Regions from separate parts of the Mycobacterium sp. NGS19 genome, predicted to be linked through region 2. Evidence: predicted binding sites of a transcription regulator. Region 2 holds the regulator's gene; the other holds the start of a gene.

Evidence for each region. The regulator LexA, encoded in region 2, represses DNA repair genes until DNA is damaged. The targets are predictions, from matches to a motif close to CGAACANNTGTTCG.
Region 1: a site for LexA is predicted at 5,033-5,046, ahead of AC5Y4N_RS20390 (error-prone DNA polymerase). Genes of this name have one in related genera too.

The regions. Positions count from the first base shown of each region.
Region 1 covers NZ_JCALEB010000008.1:54,106-61,706, forward strand. Annotated here, with positions in the region: gene AC5Y4N_RS20375 (tRNA (cytidine(34)-2'-O)-methyltransferase) at 88-540, shown strand; gene AC5Y4N_RS20380 (nitroreductase family protein) at 566-1,213, opposite strand; gene AC5Y4N_RS20385 (TIGR03667 family PPOX class F420-dependent oxidoreductase) at 1,237-1,647, shown strand; gene AC5Y4N_RS20390 (error-prone DNA polymerase) at 1,696-5,019, opposite strand; partial or broken gene AC5Y4N_RS20395 (DUF899 domain-containing protein) at 5,151-5,231, shown strand; gene AC5Y4N_RS20400 (acyl-CoA thioesterase) at 5,270-6,121, shown strand; gene AC5Y4N_RS20405 (MaoC family dehydratase) at 6,124-6,993, opposite strand; gene AC5Y4N_RS20410 (SDR family oxidoreductase) at 7,071-7,601, shown strand, end outside.
Region 2 covers NZ_JCALEB010000003.1:52,522-60,122, forward strand. Annotated here, with positions in the region: gene AC5Y4N_RS09955 (trypsin-like serine peptidase) at 1-335, opposite strand, end outside; gene AC5Y4N_RS09960 (proteasome assembly chaperone family protein) at 482-1,456, shown strand; gene AC5Y4N_RS09965 (alpha/beta fold hydrolase) at 1,495-2,547, shown strand; gene AC5Y4N_RS09970 (PhzF family phenazine biosynthesis protein) at 2,579-3,265, shown strand; gene nrdR (transcriptional regulator NrdR) at 3,271-3,735, opposite strand; gene AC5Y4N_RS09980 (LysM peptidoglycan-binding domain-containing protein) at 3,828-4,268, opposite strand; gene lexA (transcriptional repressor LexA) at 4,452-5,102, shown strand; gene AC5Y4N_RS09990 (hypothetical protein) at 5,137-5,397, shown strand; gene AC5Y4N_RS09995 (acyl-CoA dehydrogenase family protein) at 5,465-6,625, opposite strand; gene AC5Y4N_RS10000 (hypothetical protein) at 6,716-7,219, shown strand; gene hflX (GTPase HflX) at 7,229-7,601, opposite strand, start outside.

The sequences.
Region 1 (7,601 bases), on a different contig from region 2:
TCCGAGTCCGGCCCGTCGCCGGAGGCGAATACGATCGGATGCAATGCAAGTGACGACCTCGATCGTGCTCAGCCGTTGTTCAAGGTGATGTTCTTCTCGCCGCGGATCGCGCCGAACACAGGCAACGCAATTCGGATGGTGGCGGCCACCGGCTGCGAGTTGCACCTCGTCGAGCCGCTCGGGTTCGACCTGTCCGAGCCGAAGCTCCGACGCGCCGGACTCGACTACCACGACCTCGCATCCGTCACTGTGCACGCATCCCTGGCCGACGCATGGCGGGCGGTTTGGCCGGCACGCGTGTTCGCCTTCACCGCCCACGCGGCGGCGTCGTTCGCCGATATCAGCTACCAGCCCGGTGACGTGCTGTTGTTCGGCCCGGAGCCGACGGGGCTGGACGCGCAGACGCTGACGGACCCGCATGTCACCGCCGCAGTACGGATTCCGATGATCCCCGGGCGCCGATCGTTGAATCTGTCCAATGCCGCGGCCGTCGCCGTGTACGAGGCGTGGCGCCAGCACGGGTTTGCCGGAGGCCGCTGAGTTTCGAGGCCGACCGCGCTCGGCGTCACCAACTGTCGAAATGCACGATCTGCTCGACCGGCAGCCGCTTGGCCGGCTTGAAGTCGGTGCCCTTCGTGTAGGCGATCGGAAACAGCCCACCCTGGCGGTAGTCCTCGTAGGGGATGCCGAGCAGCTCAGCCGCCTGCTCTTCGCCGCCGTTGATCAGATGCAGCGTCGTCCACGCCGACCCGAGCCCACGCGACCGCAGCGCCAGCATGTAGCTCCACGCGGCCGGAAGCAGCGACCCCCAGAACGACGCCGGGCTCTGCGACGCGTCTTCGACCGTGCCCTGCAAGCACGGGATCAGCAGCACCGGCGCCTCGTGCATGTGCTCGGCCAGATACATGGCCGACGAGACCACTCGGTCGCGCCGCTCGGCGCGGGTGTCGCCTTCGGCGTACTCGGGACCGGGCTGCGCGCCGTACCACTGGAAGTTCTTGCGGTAGATGTCGGCGAGCGCCTTCTTTTTGTCGGCGTCCTCGACGAACACCCACTGCCAGCCCTGCTGGTTGGAGCCGGTCGGCGCCTGGATTGCCAGCTCGAGGCACTCCAACAGCAACTCCCGCGGCACCGGCTTGTCGAAATCGAGGCGCTTGCGTACCGATCGTGTGGTGGTCAGCAGTTCGTCGACGGAAAGATTGAGGGGGGCCATCTTGTGGAGACTACATTCGCTTCATGGCCGAACTGACACCAGAAGTCACCGACAGGCTCTCCAACGACCACTACGGGTGGTTGACCACCGTCGCGAAGTCGGGGCAACCCGTCCCGCGGCTGGTGTGGTTCTACTTCGACGGCGACGACCTGATCGTGTACTCAATGCCCAACGCCGCCAAGGTTTCTCACATCGAGGCGCGGTCGCGAGTGAGCCTGAACCTGGACTCTGACGGCAACGGCGGCGGGATCGTCGTCGTCGGTGGCAACGCGGTGGTCGACGAGGTGGGCGTCGACCCCCGCCAAGACGGGCCGTATTGGGAGAAGTACCGCGCGGACGCGGAGCAGTTCGGGCTGACAGAGGCGATCGCCGCGTACAGCACACGGCTGAGGATCAACGTCGAGCGGGTCTGGACCACACCGACCGCCGAGTAGCGATTTCGGTGCGCTAACGTGCGCTGAGCGCCGGTTAGCGCACCGAAATCACCGGAAGTCGCGGGACTTCGAGCCGATCGCCAGCTCGATGCGGCCGATCCGCTCGGCCACCACGGTGACCGCGCCGGTGGCGTTCTGCAGCTGGCCGCGGATCAGCATGGCCGGGGCGGTCTGCGCGACGCGACGGTGCCGTGCCCACACCCCCGGCGTGCACAGTACGTTGACCATTCCGGTTTCGTCCTCGAGGTTCAAAAAGGTCACTCCCCGTGCAGTGCCGGGCCGCTGACGATGCGTCACAGCCCCGGCGATCAGCACCCGGGTGCCGTCGGGCACATTCAACAACTGGTCGGCGGGAATGACCCCGAGCGCGTCGAGATGCTCACGCAGGAACTGCGTCGGATAGCTGTCCGGGGATATCCCGGTGGCCCACACGTCGGCCGCCGACAGCTCCAGTTCCGTCATGCCCGGCAGCGACGGGATGTGCGACGACGACCCGACGCCCGGTAGCCGATCGGGCCGTTGGGTGGCCGCCGCTCCGGCCGCCCACAGCGCTTCTCGGCGGCTGACCCCGAAACAGCCCAGCGCGCCGGCCGTGGCCAGCGCCTCGGTCTGCGGCACACTCAGCTGCACGCGCGACGTCAGGTCGAGAAGAGAAGCGAACGGCCCGTTGGCTTTTCGCTCGTCGACGATCGCCTGCGCCAGCTCGTCACCGATATGGCGGACCGCCCCCAGCCCCAGCCGCACCTCGGTGCCGCGGTTTTCCAGCGTGGCGTGCGCGAGGCTGGCGTTGACGTCGGGTGAGTGGACGACGACCCCGTGCCGACGGGCGTCGGCGACCAGTGACTGCGGGGAGTAGAAGCCCATCGGCTGCGCGCGCAGCAGCGCCGCGCAGAACGCCGCCGGGTGGTGCAGCTTGAACCACGACGAGTAGAACACCAGCGATGCGAAGCTCAGCGAATGGCTTTCCGGGAAGCCGAAGTTGGCGAACGCCTCCAGTTTTTCGTAAATCCGGTCGGCGACCTCGCCGGTGATGCCGTGGCGCTGGCGCATGCCGTCGTAGAACCGGCCCTTGAGCCGCTGCATCTTTTGGGTGGAGCGTTTGGAGCCCATCGCACGTCGCAGCTGGTCGGCCTCGGCAGCGGTGAACCCGGCGCAGTCGACCGCCAGCTGCATCAGCTGTTCCTGGAACAGCGGCACTCCCAACGTCTTTCGCAGCGCCGGCTCCATCGACGGGTGGTCGTAGGTGACGGGCTCTTCGCCGTTGCGGCGTTTGATGTACGGGTGCACCGAGCCGCCCTGGATCGGGCCGGGCCGGATCAGCGCCACCTCGACCACGAGGTCGTAGAACATCCGGGGCCGCAGGCGCGGCAGCGTGGCCATCTGCGCGCGCGACTCCACCTGGAACACACCGACCGAGTCGGCCTTCTGCAGCATCTCGTAAACGGCGGGTTCGGATAGATCGAGCTTGGCCAGGTCCACGTCGATACCCTTGTGCTCGCGCACCAGATCGATCGCGTAGTGAAGCGCCGAGAGCATGCCGAGGCCGAGCATGTCGAATTTCACCAAACCGATTGCCGCACAGTCGTCTTTGTCCCATTGCAGTACACTGCGGTTCTCCATGCGGGCCCATTCCACCGGGCACACGTCGGCGATGGGCCGGTCGCAGATCACCATGCCGCCCGAGTGGATGCCCATGTGCCGGGGCAGGTTGGAGATCTGCAGCGCAAGGTCGATCACCGGCTCAGGAATGTCTGCCACATCGGGGGACTGTGCCCCATTTTCTGGGCGAACCCCGTTCCACCGGCTGATCTGCTTGCTCCACGCATCCTGCTGCCCTTGCGAAAACCCAAGCGCGCGAGCCATATCCCGTACCGCACTGCGGCCGCGGTAGGTGATGACGTTGGCCACCTGCGCGGCGTAGTCACGGCCGTAGCGGTCGTAGACGTACTGGATCGCCTTCTCACGCAGGTCCGACTCGATGTCGATGTCGATGTCGGGCGGCCCGTCGCGTTCGGGTGACAGGAACCGCTCGAACAGCAACTCGTTGGCCACCGGGTCGACGGCGGTGACCCCGAGCGCATAGCAGACCGCGGAGTTGGCCGCCGATCCCCGGCCCTGACACAGGATGCCATTCTGGCGGCAGAACCGTGTGATGTCATGCACCACAAGGAAATACCCCGGGAACTTCAGCGCCTTGATCACCTCGAGCTCATGTTCGATCTGCGCGTAGGCCCGCGATGCCCGCTCCGGCGGTCCATACCGCTCACGTGCTCCTGCCATGGTCAGATGCCGCAGCCAGCTGTCCTCGGTGTGCCCGTCGGGTACGTCGAACGGCGGCAGTTGCGGTGCGATGAGCTCCAGCGCGAACGCACACTGCTCGCCCAGGTCGGCGGCGGCCGTCACCACCTCTACGGGAAACAGCCGGGCCATCTCCGTACCGGAACGCAGATGCGAACCTCCTAGCGGCGCAAGGTATCCGGCAGCCTCGTCGAGTGAGCGCCGAGCCCGGATCGCGCCCATCGCCATGGCCAGCCGCGCGCGGGACGGTTCGGCGAAGTGTGCGCCGGTGGTGGCGACGACGCCCACCCCGGAGCCGCCTGGCCGGCGACATCCAAGCCCGAACTTGGGTGCCAGCGCCGCCAGCGCCGCGTTGTGTTCGTCGTCAAGCGGCTGACCGTGCGTCGTCAACTCGATACTGACTCGCCTCTGCCCGAACCGGTCCACCAGATCGGCCAGCGCCTTTTCGGCCGCCTCCGGTCCATGGGCCCTAAGTGCCTGGCGCACATGGCCTTTGCGGCATCCGGTGAGGATGTGCCAGTGCCCGCCCGCGGCCTCGGTGAGCGCGTCTAAGTCATACCGCGGTTTGCCTTTCTCGCCGCCGGCCAGATGCGCTTTGGACAGTTGGCGTGACAGCCGCCGGTACCCTTCGGGTCCGCGGGCCAGCACCAGAAGGTGTGGTCCGGGCGGGTCCGGGTGCTCGGTGCGCGGGGTGTTCGACAGCGAAAGTTCCGCACCGAACACCGTGCGCATGCCCAGTTCCTTGGCGGCTTCGGCGAAGCGCACTACACCGTAGAGGCCGTCGTGGTCGGTCAGCGCGATGGCGCGCAGGTCCAGCCGGGCGGCTTCTTCGACCAGCTCTTCGGGAGTGCTGGCGCCGTCGAGAAAGCTGTAGGCGGAGTGAGCATGCAACTCGGCGTAGGGCACCTGAGATGACGCCGGCTGGACGTCGGGCCGAAGGTAGGCGCCGCGTTTACGAGAGGCGGCCGGTCCACCGAGGTCAAGGGGATCCTCCAACGGCGCGCCGGCGCGGCGGGGCTTGCTGTTGAGCACCCGCTCGATCTCGCCCCAGCTCGGCCCGGTGAACCATCCCACCGAGCCATGGTATCGAACTGATGTTCGACCACAAGCACACACGGGCGATTACGGTGCGTTTTCGTGCGCTGAGCGCCGGAAAACGCACCGAAATCACCGCAGATCGCGATGAAAATGGGCGCTTTCAAGGGCCCGAAGGCTGGCCGAAGAGACCCACGTACTCCGGCTGGCTGGACTCCCCGACGATCGCGCAGCGCTACGGGCAGGGCTAACCGAACGTCACCGACGGCGATCGGCGATGATCGTTGCCGTGGCCGAGACGCTGACCGACATCCTGGCGCTGCTCGACCTGCAACCGGCCGGTCACGACGCGTTCATCGGCCCACAGCCCGCCGACACCCGCAACACGCGAGTCTTCGGGGGCCAGGTGGCGGCGCAGGCGCTGATGGCGGCCGGGCGCACCGCGCCCGACCGTGTTCCGCACAGCGTGCATCTGTATTTCCTGCGCCCAGGTGACCCGCGAAAACCGTTGCAGTACACCGTCACCCGGCTTCGTGACGGCGGCACATTCTCGGCTCGCGCGATTGCGGTCACCCAGGGCGACGACCGGGTCATCCTCGAAGCGCTGACGTCGTTCAGCGAGCCCGTCGACGGCATCGACTACCAGCAGCCGATGCCCGCCGTGCCACCGCCAGAAGCGTTGCAGCCGTTGGAGATTCAGCTCGCTGATTACGCGGACGTGCTCGACGGATTCTGGGTGCAGCCGAGGCCGGTGGAGATGCGCTACGTCGACCCGCCGCCGTTGCTGGCCGCGGACCTCCCCGCCGCGCCGGGCCCGCAAGCCCGACTGTGGTTTCGTGCCCCGGGCGACGTGCCCGCCGACCCCCTGACCGCATACGGTCTGCTCGCCTACATCAGTGACTGGTCGATCCTCGATCCGGTGCTGTATCTGACGCGACGTCCGCCGGTGGCAGGCAGCATCGCCTCACTGGACCACGCGATGTGGTTTCACCGCACGCCCGACTTCTCGGATTGGCTGCTCTACGAACAACATTCGCCCAGCGGCATCGGCGCACGCGGGCTGTCCAACGGCGCGATCTACAACAGGGCCGGACAGCTTGTCTGCACGGTGGTGCAAGAGGGATACCTGGGCCGGCGCTGAGCTCAGCCGCCGTACTCGGCGGTGCCGTCCTCGAGGACGACCCGGGCGTCTGACCCGTCGGGATTCGAGGCCTCGGTGCGGAACACCGCGCGTCCCGGGTCGGTCCGCCAGATCGACGTCGTCAGCGTCTCACCGGGAAACACCGGCTTCGTGAAGCGCGCACCGACGGCGGTGACCTTGTGGGCGTCGCCACCTCCGAGCTCGGCGACCAGCGCGCGGCCCGCGAAGCCGTACGTGCACAGCCCGTGCAGGATCGGCTTCGGGAACCCGGCCATTTCCCGGGCGAACCAAGGGTCGCTGTGCAGCGGGTTGCGGTCGCCGGAGAGCCGGTAGATCAACGCCTGATCTTCACGCGTCGGCAGCGCGATCCTCGCGTCCGGCTCCCGGTCAGGAATCGGCGGCGCGACCGGCCGCTGGCCGGGCTGCCCGCCGAAGCCGCCCGCGCCGCGGATCACCGCGGTGGTCAGCGTCTCGGCGAGAGCCGTGTTGGTGTCCGGGTCGGTGCCCGTCGCCTTGAGCATGACGATCGCGTTCTTGCCCTCGCCCTTGTCCTGCATGTCGGCGACCTCGGAAACCACGCTCAGTTTTCCGGCCGGCGGCAGCGGCGCGAACAGCCTGATCTGCTGCGAGCCATGCAGCAGCATCGCGAAGTTGAACGTGCCGATCTTGGCTGCGGCGGCGAACGGTAGGCACGCGATCACCGCGTAGGTGGGCAGCACCTGCTGCTCGATGCCGTGACTGTTCTCCGTGGTGAACGCCAAGTCGTCGACGCCCGCGCCGACGCCCAGCGCATAGAGCAGGGTGTCGCGGTCGGTCCATTCGAAGACTGTCGGATCCGTCTTGGCGCCCACGGCGTTGGGGTCGAGCGGCATGGCTGCGAGCCTAAGCGCTTGACCGAGCCCGTCACACACCATTGACCCTGCCGACGCGGGAGACGACCATGGCTCCCATGCGCTATGTCGTTACCGGCGGTACCGGGTTCATAGGCCGCCGTGTGGTGTCGAAACTGCTGGAGACGCGACCCGACGACGAGGTGGGCGTGCTCGTGCGCCGCACGTCGCTGTCGCGGTTCGAACGGCTCGCGGCGGACTGGGGCGAGCGGGCGAAACCCGTGGTGGGCGATCTCGTCGCGCCGGGTCTGGGGCTCACCGAAGAGACCCTGGCGACCCTGAGCGACGTCGAGCACGTGGTGCACTGCGGCGCGATCTACAACATCACCGTGCCCGAGGCCGCGCAGCGCGCCGCCAACGTCGAGGGCACCCGCTCGGTGATCGCATTCGCCAAGCGGCTCGGCGCGACGTTGCACCACGTGTCGTCGATCGCGGTGGCGGGAGATTTCCGCGGCGAGTACACCGAGGCCGACTTCGACGTCGACCAGACGCTGCCGTCGCCGTACCACCGGACCAAGTTCGAGGCTGAACAACTCGTCCGCGACGAGCGCGGCCTGCGCTTCCGCATCTACCGGCCCGGCGCGGTGGTC
Region 2 (7,601 bases):
GGGTCGAGGTAGATCGCTCCGACGGTCCAGGTGCCGGCGGCGCCGGCCCGGCCGCCGAATCCGGGCGCGAATGTCGTCGGATAGCCCGAGGCCACGCAGTGTGCGGCGGTGAGGATCAGGTCGCCGGTGGCCGAATGCAGCACCGATCCGGTACAGGTGTGCATGTCTGAGGCCCCAAGGAACAACGCCCCCACCAGCGGATCGGGAGCGACGGGCGCGGCGGTCGCCGACGTCGGTGGCGGCGGCGCATCCGCGACGCCGGGCTGATGTCGCGGCGTACAGCTCAGCAGGCAGACGGCCAGAAGCAGCAGGGGAGCCAGCCGCACACGCATCATGTCGATCATCCTGGAACGCAACGATGCCAGTGTCGCGTTGAGCAAACAGGGGTACCCGCGTTCGCGATATTGCGGCCTGCGGTGGCGGCTCAGCCGATCGGCAGCGACACTAGACGTCACCGGGTCCGCGGAAGGAGGCGAGAAGAATGGCTGAGCACCGCGATGAATACCGGCCGGACCAGAGTGGAATGTACGAGCTCGAGTTTCCGGCTCCGCAATTGTCGTCGCCCGACGGCCGCGGTCCGGTGTTGATTCACGCACTGGAAGGTTTCTCGGACGCAGGCCATGCGATCCGGCTGTCTTCGCGCTACCTGCGCCAGGCACTCGACACCGAGCTGGTGGCATCGTTCGCGATCGACGAGCTGCTGGACTACCGCTCGCGCCGACCGCTGATGACGTTCAAGACCGACCACTTCACCGCATACGACGATCCGGAACTGAGCCTCTACGCGCTGCACGACACCGTCGGGACACCGTTTCTGCTGCTGGCCGGCATGGAACCCGACCTGAAGTGGGAGCGGTTCGTCACCGCGGTGCGACTGCTGGCCGAGCGGCTGGGCGTGCGGCAGACGATCGGTCTGGGCACCATCCCGATGGCTGTGCCGCACACCAGGCCGGTGACCATGACGGCACACTCCAACAACAAGGAGCTGATCGCCCATCATCAGCCCTGGGTCGGCGAGGTGCAGGTGCCTGGCAGCGCGTCGAATCTGCTGGAATACCGGATGGCCCAGCACGGCCACGACGTCGTCGGCTTCACCGTGCACGTCCCGCACTACTTGGCGCAGACCGATTACCCCGCCGCGGCAGAGGCGCTGCTGGCCGAAGTCAGCAAAGTCGCATCGCTGCAGATCCCGTTGGCGGCGCTCACCGAGGCCGCTGCCGAGATCCGCGCGAAGGTCGACGAGCAGGTGAACTCCAGCCCCGAAGTTGCGCAGGTGGTGTCCGCGCTGGAGCGTCAGTACGACGCGTTCGTCGCGGCCCAGGAGAACCGGTCGCTGCTGGCGCGCGACGAAGAGCTGCCCAGCGGCGAAGAACTGGCCGGGGAGTTCGAACGCTTCCTGGCGCAGCAGACAGGTGACTTCTCGGACGGTTTCCGAGACGGCGACGACAAGAAGTGAGCTGACCCGGGCCGCCGGCCCGAAGCGGAGGTGGCCCTATGACTGCGCGGACGACGAATCTGCGGCCGGTACGCGACGTGCGAACGACGCTGGAGTTCCGCACGATTCACGGCTACCGCCGCGCGTTTCGCGTCGCCGGTGACGGGCCCGCGATCCTGCTGATCCACGGCATCGGGGACAACTCGTCGACCTGGGAGGCCGTGCAGACAAAACTCGCGCAACGGTTCACGGTGATCGCCCCGGACCTGCTCGGTCACGGCAAGTCGGACAAACCGCGGGCCGACTACTCGGTTGCCGCGTACGCCAACGGCATGCGCGACCTGCTGGCCGTGCTCGACATCGACCGGGTGACCGTGATCGGGCACTCGCTCGGCGGCGGCGTCACGATGCAATTCGCTTACCAGTACCCGCAATTGGTGGAACGCATCGTGCTCGTCGGGACGGGCGGGGTGACCAAGGACGTCCACTTCGCGCTGCGCCTCGCGTCGCTGCCGATGGGCACCGAGGCGCTGGCGCTGTTGCGGCTTCCGGGAGCGTTGCCTGCGTTGCAGACCGTCGGGCGCATGTTGGGCGCCATGCTCAATGCCGCTGCCACCGCGGCACCGGGCCTGGCCCCGACGCGGTTCGGCCATGACCTGCCCGACGTGCTGCGGGTGCTCGCGGAATTGCCGGAGCCGACGGCGTCGTCGGCGTTTTCGCGGACGCTGCGCGCGGTGGTGGACTGGCGCGGCCAGGTGGTGACCATGCTGGACCGATGTTATTTGACGCAATCTGTTCCGGTGCAGTTGATTTGGGGAGAGCACGATTCGGTGATCCCGGTGGCTCATGCGCAGATGGCGCACGCCGCGATGCCGGGTTCACGGCTGGAGGTCTTCGAGAACTCCGGCCATTTTCCGTTCCACGACGACCCGGACCGCTTCGTCGAGGTCGTCGAGCAGTTCATCGATTCCACGGAACCCGCGGAATACGACCAGGATCGGCTGCGGTCGCTGTTACGCGCCGGCGTCAGCGACCAGACGATTTCGGGTCCGATGGACACCCGCGTCGCGGTGCTCGACGCGATGAGTTCCGACGAGCGCAGCGCAACCTGATCCGGCGCTCCCGCTGAGTAGAGTCGGGCGCATGGGTACCGACGTGTTCGTGGTGCGGGTATTCACCGACGCGGAAGGAAACTTCGGCAATCCGCTCGGCATCGTCGACGCGAGCACCGTCGCGCCGCGCGACCGGCAAGGGCTCGCGGCTCAATTGGGCTACAGCGAAACAATTTTCGTCGACATGCCCGATCCGGGCGCAACCACCGCCCACGCTCGCATCTTCACTCCTGCGACGGAGTTGCCGTTCGCCGGGCACCCGACGGTGGGGTTGTCGTGGTGGCTCAAACAACAGGGGCTTGCGATCCGCACGTTGCAAGTGCCAGCGGGTGTGGTCGCCGTCGGCTACGAGGACGAGTTGACGACGGTACGCGCACGCGCCGACTGGGCGCCCGAGTTTGTCTTCCACGAACTGCCCTCGCCGGATGACGTCGTCAACGCGGATCCCGACGACTACCCCGACGACGACCCGCACTACATCTGGGCCTGGCTCGACAAGTCGCGCGGACACCTGCGGTCGCGGATGTTCGCGGCCGATCTCGGCGTCGCCGAAGACGAGGCGACCGGCGCCGCGGCCGTACGCATCACCGACATTCTCAGCCGAGATCTCACGATCACCCAGGGCAAGGGGTCCGTCATCTCCACCCGGTGGAGCCCTGAGGGGTGGGTGACGGTGGGCGGCCGCGTCGTCGACGACGGCACCGTGCGCGTCGACTGAAGGGGTTACTTCGACGCGCTGACCTTGCGATGCGCCCGCAGCGCCTCGATCTCCCGCTCGAAGTCGTCGGCGGAGGTGAACGACCGGTACACCGAGGCGAACCGCAAGTAGGCCACCTCGTCCAGATCGCGCAGGGGACCCAGGATGGCCAGGCCGACCTCGTGGCTGGGCACCTCGGGTGAACCGGTGGCCCGCACGGTGTCTTCCACTTGCTGCGCCAGCAGGTTGAGCGCGTCGTCGTCGACCTGGCGGCCCTGACATGCCCGTCGCACACCGCGGATCACCTTTTCGCGGCTGAACGGTTCGGTGACCCCACTGCGCTTGACCACCGCCAGCACGGCCGTCTCGACGGTGGTGAACCTTCGCCCGCATTCTGGGCATGAGCGTCTGCGTCGGATCGCTTGGCCCTCATCGGTTTCCCGTGAGTCGACCACCCGGGAATCGGGATGGCGGCAGAACGGACAGTGCATGACTGCTCCTTCGCCGCGAAGACATTCGGTCGAGTCGAACGCCTCCGAGACTACCCGCGGGCGGCGGACGCGGGCCAACGTCGCCGGGGACATCATCCGAGCGGGGCGATCAGCGTCTGCCCGGCATCCAGCGCTGCAGAGTCAAGGTGATTGAGCTCCCGGATCCGCTCGATCACCCCGGCCACCGGCGCGTCCGGCGCCACTCTGGCCGCAAGCCGCTGCAGATTCTCGCCGGGCTGCACCTGTACGACCGCCAACTGCTGCGGCGCGGCGGTGCCCGTCGTGTCGGCGCTGCGGGCTTGGGCGATCGCGATGAGCCACACCGTGATCAACGCCGCGACCGCCGCCAGCATGACGGTCACGGTCGCGCTGACGCGTCGCGGCCGGTGCGGTGCATACGACATCGCCACGCCTGTGCGCCGATATGTGAGGGCGGCACCGCCCGGCCGCTTCGGTGCGGGACGGCGAGCCCTAAGCGTCGGCGCCGGTACGTCCCAGTCGATCACGGTCATGAGCGCCCCTTCTGTCGCCACCGTTCGCTCCTTTGTTCGAATATAGTCGATCATGCGTTCGAATCCGAACGTTTGATCGATGTGTACCAGAGGCATACGACAGCCCACTCGCCACGACATGGCGCTCGTGACCACGCATCACGAACGCGACACGCCTCGAACACATGTTTGAAGATGTCGGTGACGACCGCTAGATTTGCACTTATGAGTGACAGCAGCGGTCTCACCCAGCGTCAGCGGACCATCCTGGAGGTGATCCGCGCATCGGTCACCACCAGGGGATATCCGCCGAGCATCCGGGAGATCGGCGACGCCGTCGGCCTCACTTCCACGTCGTCGGTGGCACATCAGCTGCGCACGCTGGAACGCAAGGGCTATCTGCGCCGCGACCCGAATCGTCCCCGCGCCGTCGATGTCCGCGGGGCCGACGACGCGGCGACGGCCGTCACGACCGACGTCGCCGGTTCGGACGCGCTGCCGGAGCCGACGTTCGTGCCCGTGCTCGGACGCATTGCCGCAGGCGGCCCCATCCTCGCCGAGGAGGCGGTCGAAGACGTGTTCCCGCTGCCGCGAGAATTGGTGGGCGAGGGATCGTTGTTCCTGCTCAAGGTCGTGGGCGAGTCGATGGTCGACGCCGCGATCTGTGACGGTGACTGGGTGGTGGTGCGACAGCAGAACACCGCCGACAACGGCGACATCGTCGCGGCGATGATCGACGGAGAAGCCACCGTGAAGACGTTCAAGCGGACCGGCAACCAGGTCTGGCTGATGCCGCACAACCCGGCGTTCGATCCGATTCCCGGCAACGATGCCGCCATTCTCGGCCGTGTGGTCACGGTGATCCGCAAAATCTGACCCGCACACCGCGCCTCGGGTGCATGGTGGACTCATGCGAGCGTCCCGGGCGGTGCAGGCGATAGGAGCAGCGGTGATGGGAGCAGCGGCGCTCGTCGTCCCCGCGGTCGGCTCGCCCAGCGCCGAAAGCCATGTCGCGATGTGCCCGCGGGGCATGGTGCCCAATCCCAACGGCTACGGCTGCATTCCGCAGCTGGGACCGGGCGGCGCGTTCGTCGGCGCCCCGAGTCAGGAAGTGCTCACCCGCTGCGACGGCAACATCTACATCTGCGTGTGGCCGTACCCGGTTCCCTGATCCGCACCACGGAGCAGCCCGCGGGGCTCACCGCCGAACGGACTGCGCCAGTTGACGTTTCGCCGGCTCAGACGCCCAGCGAGCGTCCGATGATCTCCTTCATGATCTCGGTCGTACCGCCGTAGATCGTTTGCACCCGGGCATCCAGATACGCGCGCGCAATCGGGTACTCGCGCATGTAGCCATAGCCGCCGTGCAGCTGCAGGCACCGGTCGATCAGATGGACCTGCTTCTCGGTGGAGTACCACTTGGCCATCGCGGCCTGGTCGGCGGTCAGCTTCTCGTCGAGGTGCAGCCGGATGAACTCGTCGACCATGATCCGCACGACGGTTGCTTCGGTGGCCAGCTCGGCGAGCAGAAAGCGGCTGTTCTGGAAACTGCCGATCGGCTTGCCGAAAGCCTTGCGCTCCTTGGTGTATTGGAGAGTCGACTCGAGCACGGCTTCCATCGCCGCGGCCGCCATGATCGCGATCGAGATCCGCTCCTGGGGCAGGTTCTGCATCAAGTAGATGAAGCCTTTGCCTTCCTCACCGAGCAGGTTCTCGGCGGGCACCTTGACGTCGGTGAACGACAACTCGGCGGTGTCCTGGGCATCCAACCCGATCTTGTCCAGATGACGGCCGCGCTCGAAGCCTTCCATCCCGCGCTCGACGACCAGCAGCGAGAAACCCTGCGCACCCTTCTCCGGATCGGTCTGCGCGACGACGATCACCAGGTCGGAGTTGATGCCGTTGGTGATGAAGGTCTTTGCCCCGTTGAGGATGTAGTGGTCACCTTCTTTGACCGCGCGGGTCTTGATGCCCTGCAGGTCGCTGCCGGTGCCCGGCTCGGTCATCGCGATCGCGGTGATCAGCTCGCCGGTACAGAACTTCGGCAGCCAGCGTTGCTTCTGTTCTTCGTTGGCCAGCCTCAGCAGATACGGGGCCACCACGTCGTTGTGCAGCCCGAAGCCGATTCCGCTGTAGCGGCCCTTGGTCGTCTCCTCGGTGATGACCGTGTTGTACCGGAAGTCGGCGTTGCCGCCGCCGCCGTATTCCTCGGGCACCGCCATTCCCAGAAAGCCCTGCTTGCCGGCCTCCAGCCAGACGCCGCGGTCGACGATCTTGTCCTTCTCCCACTGCTCGTGGTACGGCGCGACGTGGCGTTCCAAGAAGGAGCGATACGACTCGCGGAACAGCTCGTGCTCGGGCTCGAAAAGGGTGCGCTGGTATCTGACGACATTGCCCACGGGGTGACCTCCGGTATCGGGAACCTGCGCCCAAAGATATACCAACCGGATGGTTGGTTTGGCCCCGGCCACGCGGCCTACAGTGAGGCCGTGGCCGAGATCATCCGCGTCCAGGAGCGTGGGCGGATCCTCGAGTTCGCGTTCGACGACCTGATGCGCTACCACGGCCCCGGCTCCCCCGGCGGTGTGGCCAACGCATTCAAAGTTCTGCAGCGCGCGTTCGAGGTGCTCTCGCCCGACGCGCCGCCGCCGCGCCGCGAGGTGGTGGTGCGCACCGCGTTCCGCGGGCCGGGGGCACGCGACGGGATCGAGGCGGTGACGCGGGCAGTCAGCGACGGTCGCTACGTCGTGGATCCCGCGTTGTCACGTCGCGACCTCGGACGGCTGCGGGAGAGTTTTGTCTTCGAAGTCCGCATCGGCGACCGTTCAGTGACGCTGGTGCTGCGCGACGGCTTCGTCACTGAAGAATTCATCGACCTGGCCCAGAACGACGCTCGCACAGAGGCGCAGGAGGCACGGCTGGACGTGTTGAAAGCCGAACTGGCGCAACGCATTATGGCCGCAGGCGCAGCCGACGTGTACGAAATCGCATAGGCGCCGACGCTAGCTCGACACGAATTCGCGCAGGCTCGCCGCCAAGGCCACCGGAACCCGCGCTTTGATCCGGGTGCCGTCGGCGTTGTGTTCGGACTCCTGCACGCGGCCGTCGGCATGGACGCGGGCCACCAAATCGCCGCGGTGATAAGGAATCACGACGTCGATCGCGGTGTCGGTGGGTACGGCGAGCTCGGCCATCCGGGCCCGCAGGTGGTCCAGCCCCTCGCCGGTTCGAGCGGAGACGAACACCGCGCCGGGCAGCGCGCGTCGCAACTTGGCGAGCATGAGATCACCGGCGGCATCAATCTTGTTCACTACCAACAGTTCCGGTGCGGCATGGGCGTCGTGTTCGATCATCACCTCGCGGATCACCGCGCGC